DNA from 2 places in the Peribacillus sp. FSL R5-0717 genome. Region 1 is predicted to be linked to the other one. Evidence: a T-box and tRNA genes for the amino acid it is inferred to sense, from the RefSeq annotation. Region 1 holds a T-box; the other holds one or more tRNA genes.
What was found. The T-box of region 1 lies ahead of argS (arginine--tRNA ligase). A T-box ahead of a tRNA ligase gene usually reads a tRNA of that ligase, here a tRNA-Arg.

Region 1 (3,487 bases):
AGCAGCTGGATGACTGGCCACGCATATTCGCCTAAAGCTTCATATTGGATCGCCTGCTCTTTAAAATCACCTTTTTCAAGCAAGGAGGAAATTCGCGCATATGTGTACTGTACATATGGGCCCGTTTCTCCCTCAAAATTCATCATTTGCTCTAATGAAAAATCAATATCGTTCATGCGGTTATTTTTTAAATCATTAAAGATTACCGCTCCGACACCGACTTGTCTTGCAACCAGTTCTTTCTGTTCAAGCGCTTGATTTTTTTCTTCAATATTGCGCTTTGCAGTTTCGATCGCCTCTGCCAATACATCCGCAAGCAGCACGACTTTCCCTTTACGGGTCGACATTTTCTTACCGTCTTTTAGCATCATGCCAAATGCTACGTGCTGTAATTCTTTTGACCACTCATACCCCATTTTTTCAATGACGTTAAAGAGCTGTTTAAAGTGCAGGGATTGTTCATTTCCGACCACATAAAATGTTTTCTTTGCCTCATACTGTTTTTTACGATACATGGCAGCAGCTAAATCACGTGTGGCATAAAGTGTCGCACCATCGGTTTTCGTAATCAAACAAGGCGGCATATCTTCCAATTGCACGACATAGGCACCTTCTGAAAGGGCAAGCAGGCCTTTTTCTTTTAGTTCCCCGACAACCGCATCCATTTTGTCATTGTAAAATGCTTCACCGGCATAGGAATCAAAACGGATGCCCAATAAATCATAAATCGTCTCGAATTCTTTTAAAGACGCATCCCTGAACCATTTCCACAATGCCAGTGCTTCCTCGTCCCCGTCTTCAAGCGACTTGAAGCTTGCGCGTGCTTGTTCATTCAACGATTCATCGGTTTCTGCTCTTTCATGGAACTTCACATAGATTTTCAATAATTCCTGAATCGGAGAAGCTTCGATTGCCTCTTTGTCTCCCCACAGCTTATACGCAACAATCAACTTACCGAATTGCGTGCCCCAATCTCCTAAATGATTGATACGAACGGCATTATAGCCGTTTTTTTCGGCAATGTTGGCCAGTGCATTCCCTATGACCGTAGAGCGTAAGTGCCCCATGGAAAAAGGCTTGGCAATATTCGGGGAGGAATAATCAATCACGACATTACCCTGTCCAGGCTGCATCGAACCATACTGATCCTTTTCCCTTAATATCGTTTGCAGCACGTTTTCCGTCACCATCTGTTGATTGACGAAGATATTCAGATAACCTCCCACTACGTTCACTTCTTGAATCAACGTACTGTTTAGTTGTTGAGCTATTTCCGACGCAATCACCTGAGGCGATTTTTTGAATTTTTTCGCAAGAGTAAAGCACGGAAAGGCGACATCACCTAACTCCATCAATTTCGGCTTTTCCATTAATTTTTCTATTTCACTTGCTGGCATTTCATTATTCAAAGCAGTTGAAATCAATTCTGCAATTGGTTTATTCATCGACATTTTCCCTCCTAAACAAAAAAGCCCCCGCCTCTAAATAAGAGACGAGAGCATGAATTCCCGTGGTACCACTCTAGTTGCCACAAATTGCGGCCACTTTCCATTGTTAACGAGGTGACTCCCCGATATTCCCTACTGAACGTTTCAAGAAATTTCTCCAAAGTGCGCTTCATTCATCCGACCTGCATTAGGCTCCCACCATCCCTAACTCGCTTTCCATTTCAAAATGAACTACTCTCTTCATCACAGAATTTTCAATATTATAATTTAATCCATCGTACACAATTTAAAAAAACGTGTCAACACAATTTAAGAAACAAATCCTAACCAGCCGGTAACTTCATTTTATCCTTGATCGTCGTAAAATACTTCCGTACTGTCCCCATTGTGCCGCTTTGAATGGATTGCTCAATATTTGATGGATCATCGGCTAACAGACCTAACACTCCCATTTCCCGGCCATTATGGCTGGAAGGCCCATCAATAAGCTCCGGGGAGTATATTCGCTTGCCATCCATTATGCTGCGAATCGAGCAGGCTAACTCTTCACCCGGGTTATCCTTCAATAAATAACCACTTACATCAGCCTTTAATGCGAGTTGAAAATAACCAGTCCTTCGAAATGTCGTTAAAATGACCACTTTGCATTCAACTGACCTTAATGCTTCCGCTGCCTCAAGTCCGCTAATTACAGGCATCTCCATATCCATGATACACACATCAGGCCGTAATTGGTGTACAAGAGCCATCGCTTCTTCTCCGTTACTGGCTTGCCCGACAATTTCTATATCTTCTTCAAGATTGAGTAGAGAACTTATTGCCTCTAATAGCATTTGCTGATTTTCTGCAATGACAATTCGAATCATTTTTAAGTTCTCTCCTTTATCGAGTTCTTTATATGAAACAAAGACTCCCCAAATCCGAGGATTATTAAGGGAGTCTGGAATGATACATGAACGTTACAGTTCAGATTTCATTTGAGTGGGAACACTTTTTTTCGTTAAATATTTTATGTCCTTGAAACTGACGAAATTCTTGGATTCCTCATCCCATAAACGGAAACGGAGTGAACGCAAGCTTGTCGCAAGAGTGATCGTCGGAACGTTCTCTAAAGGCTGCGTATTATTATGCGCCATTTCCAATTTATAGTTAGGCACCCTTGGACTTAAATGGTGAACATGATGGTAACCGATATTGCCAGTAAGGAACTGCATCAGTTTTGGAAGCTTATAAAAAGAACTTCCCTCCACTGCTGCCAATACATATTCCCACTCTTCATTTTCTTCAAAATAAGAGTCCTCGAATGTGTGCTGGACGTAAAACAGCCAAATGCCGATTGAACCGGAAATCATGAAAATGGAACCTTGTACCAGAAGGAACGACTGCCAGCCTACTGCCAGGCAAAGCAATGCCGCAAAAACGACGATTAATACATTCGTCAAATACGTATTATTTTTTTCCTTCTTTCTAGCACCTTTACGGTTAAATCTATTTTTAAGAAGGAAAACATAAATCGGCCCCAAACCAAACATGACCAATGGATTACGATAAAAACGATAAGCAAAACGAAGTTTAAACGGTGCAGCCAAATACTCATCTACCGTAAGGGTCCAAATATCACCTGTACCCCGCTTATCCAAATTACCGCTTGTTGCGTGATGCACAGAATGCTCATGTCCCCATTGATCAAACGGGAATAAAGTCAAAACACCCATGATCGTACCGACGATTCTATTCGCACGGCGGTCTTTGAAAAATGAATGATGCGTACAATCATGAAAAATGATGAATATTCTCGTCAAGAATCCAGCAGCAAACACAGCTGGGATTAAAGCTAACCAATAAGAAACGGAAAGACTTATATATGCTAGGTACCATAAAATGATGAACGGCCCCAAGGTATTGATGATCTGCCATATACTTTGCTTTGTCGTTGATTGTTCAAAAGGAGCAATTTGTTTTTTCAAGGATTTCGTATTTTGCAAGGTCATATTTCAATTGCACTTCCTTTTATTTGTCGTTATCCATAGTATAAAGAA
Region 2 (3,487 bases), 630 kb from region 1:
GTTGTTTAATTCGTTCTTCAAGCTCTTTAACCGAACCTTCAATTTGTTTGGATGGATTGATATCTTTTTTCATGGATGGTCTCCCCTTTTTCTTAGAAATTAGGGCATCTAATCCATAGGCATTAACATTTATTCTCCATGTCCGAATTAGCGCTGGAGATGAAATATTAAACCTTGCGGCTGCGTCGTAAGAAGATATACCCGTTTCATTCATATAATTAAGTACATCCATTTTAAACTCCGTAGAATAACTTGTATAGGATTTCTTAAATCCATCGACTCCTTGAATTTGGTATAAACGAACCCATCCTTGAATCATTTGATACGAAACTTCAAATATTTTTTGAAGATCCATATAGCTGTGCTTTCCTTCAAGGTAAAGTCGTGTAATGAATATTTTCTGTTCGGCAGAAAAATTAGCCATAAAAAACACCCCGTAAATGTTAGTTTGGTGTCTAACATTTACGGGGCAGTTCAATTTTACCTACAGTTTTTTTAGCTTGTACAAATTGAACGTTGCCCCAGGCACTGCTATTCCCGCAGGAGTCTCGCACACCCGACCCAATCAACTATGTTTAAAAATTCAGATAGAAATCTTTTTGCCTACAGTTTTTTATTTGAGAAAGTTGGAGTTGATTTAGAAATTCGCTCCCTTTCCGCCGACTGTCTGCCAAGTCGCATCAAAGCAAGCACTTTTGGTGTCTCGGCTGCCAATAATCCGGCAGTAGCGCTGTGCAAATTTCTTAAATCCAGTGAGGATTACAGTTAAGACCATAAAGACCTGAGCTGTTTATCGACCTAAACCACACAATATTCGACCGTTCATGAATTTTTTTAACCCTCACCTCACTGTTCGGTCTCCCATTCCCATTTTGTCGCAAAGGATGTTTTATAAAATTCCTTATAAAAATCCTTCGCAGAGCTCATTAAGTATTAGCTAGGCACAAACTTAAGTATTCCTTCCAGATAAACACCTTTTTCTTTTCGTTTACATTCCCTCAACTTTATTCTTCCTTCTTTTTCTAACTCTTTGGCTAATTGGACCACTTCTGTTCCATCTTCGGTTATTTCGACTGAGAAGAAATTGCCCCGAGTGGAAGTTTGAATGAACTTGAATAATCTATCTTTATTCATTTAAACATCTCCTTATTTATTACAAGTTCGACATAAATGGTCATCCACCTGCGATAAATATGAAATAAAAAATTTCATGGTTAAAAGGATGCAAATCAAAATGACCCTCGTTAGCTTAAACACCCAAAAAAGTAAAAAAGCCAAAACCTTTAGAAGGTTTTGGCTTTTTAAGTTAGTGTCCCAGGAGAGATTCGAACTCCCGACCGACGCCTTAGAAGGGCGTTGCTCTATCCAGCTGAGCTACTGAGACGTTTATGATATAAGTTGCGGTAAAACTTATGTATTACCTTAACTGTTCCCTTAGGACACTTCTTATTATAGTAGGATATCAAAAGGAAGTCAACGGTTTTTCAAAAAAAGTTTTTTTCTTTTTTTAAGAACCAGGAAGCGGGGAAAAACGCTTCCTGTTCATTATACATGAAGTCATTCCATTTGATAAGCATTTCTTAAATCCTCAACGATTTTTCCTTCAAGGTCATAATAGATGATTTCAAGTTGGTCATTTCCAATCTCCAAAATGGCGTATGTTTTCTCTTTTCGTCCCCGCGGCTGCCGTATGCTTCCCGGGTTGATGAAGAGCTTGCCGTCAATCCACTCTGAACCTGGAGCATGGGAGTGACCAAAGCAAATAATATCCGCCCCTGTCTCCTCACTTTTATAAGATAGGTTCATCAAGGTCATATTTATGTTATAGAGGTGTCCATGCGTAACGAAGAAACGCTTGCCTGAGATATTCTCCACAATATCATCCGGATATGCCGAATCATAGTCGCAATTCCCGCCAACGGCCAAAAACTCCGCCATGTGAGGATCATTTCTTTCCAACTCTGAATCACCGCAATGGATCATGGCGGCGACCTCTTGTTTATGACGTTCGGCAATCATGCTGATTTCATGAGTTAAGCCATGACTGTCACTCATTATTAGCACTTTCATCGTCACATTCCTTCTTCCCTTTTTAGAAATAGATCAAGTTTTTCATCTAGAGCCCTCAACGCGTTGGCACGGTGGCTGATTTGGTTTTTTTCCTCTTTTGTCAATTCAGCGTTTGTTTTGCCCTGTTCCTCTACAAAAAAGATGGGATCATAACCAAATCCATTCGTTCCTGAGGGCTGTTCCGTGATCAAGCCTTCCATCGTTCCCGATACCGTAATCGTTTCCTGGTTGGGTGACGCTAGTGCCAAGGCGCAATAAAATCTCGCCGTCCTAGCCTCTTTTGGCACGCCTTCCAGTTCGCGGAGGACTTTTTCCGTGTTTGCTTCATCACTCTTGGCCTCTCCAGCATAGCGGGCAGAATAAACGCCTGGACGGCCCTCCAATGCATCTACAATCAATCCGGAGTCATCAGCAATGACAAAGTGGCCTAGCTGATGGGCAATGGCCTCTGCCTTCAGGATCGCATTTTCTTCAAAGGTCGTGCCTGTTTCCTCCACATCCGGGGCATCCGCTACATCGAGAAGTGTTTTGACTTCATAACCTTTAGCAGAAAATAAGCTTTCGAACTCCTTGGCTTTCCCTTTATTTTTCGTTGCAATGATTACTGTCTTCATTTTCATTTCACCCTTTTTCATTTTATCGGCACAGGAGCTCTTTTGGGGCTGAGAAAGAATTTGCTAGTCATTCGTCATATGTAAAAGCCGCTTCTTCTCCAGTGCCAACGGACGGATTCAACTCTGCCTATCATGATCAACAACAGCCGCTGAACTTTCCAGATAAGTTAAGTCTAACACAACTCCCTCACCTGCAATAACCTGAAACTTATAAACTAACGTTTGTAATTTTCACTATGTTCAATATGGATATTAACTTTTATGTTATTTATTGAAGTCTTATCAAAGGAATTAATAATTTTATTATCCCACTTATTGACATGGTATCTGTATGCCTTTTCACTTATGTTAAAAAGGTCTGTATTGATTTTTTCCCCCGTCTCCAATGTCTTCAAAATATCTTGCTTAATTTTTATTTCTACCTTTTTTTCGATTTTTTCCATATCCAGGTTGTCTAAATTTCGTTTCAATATCCCATTTGCTTTAACTTCTAAATCATATAAGGGTTTCTTTTGTTGTTCCAATACTTTGATGTTTGTTTTGGGGTCCATGATTTCAACACTTACCTTTTGTTTATTCAGGGAAAAAAACATGACTGTCGCCTTATTTTCAACCCATTTCATACCAGTCAAATCTTGTTTACTTACGAACCCTTTATACTGTTGTTTTGATAAAACATAGCCGCCATTCAACGTTGGTATCTTTTTTTCTTTCCCCCTGTCTGTGTAATGATGCTCATTTATTACCATTGAGGGAATTAAAATGGAACCAACCGGTTGATAAAATTTCGAAACCAGTTCACT

Region 2: it has a tRNA-Arg gene. The T-box ahead of argS (arginine--tRNA ligase) is inferred to sense a tRNA for this amino acid. The anticodon was not compared.

What each region holds. Positions count from the first base shown of each region.
Region 1 covers NZ_JBBOOF010000001.1:1,598,593-1,602,079, forward strand. Annotated here, with positions in the region: gene argS (arginine--tRNA ligase) at 1-1,451, opposite strand, end outside; T-box leader at 1,486-1,704, opposite strand; gene NYE65_RS07755 (response regulator) at 1,772-2,314, opposite strand; gene NYE65_RS07760 (fatty acid desaturase) at 2,408-3,439, opposite strand.
Region 2 covers NZ_JBBOOF010000001.1:965,764-969,250, forward strand. Annotated here, with positions in the region: one part of gene NYE65_RS04685 (IS3 family transposase) at 1-424, opposite strand, end outside; gene NYE65_RS04690 (hypothetical protein) at 934-1,134, opposite strand; tRNA gene NYE65_RS04695 (tRNA-Arg) at 1,311-1,384, opposite strand; gene NYE65_RS04700 (metallophosphoesterase) at 1,558-2,070, opposite strand; gene NYE65_RS04705 (XTP/dITP diphosphatase) at 2,073-2,684, opposite strand; gene NYE65_RS04710 (Ger(x)C family spore germination protein) at 2,900-3,487, opposite strand, start outside.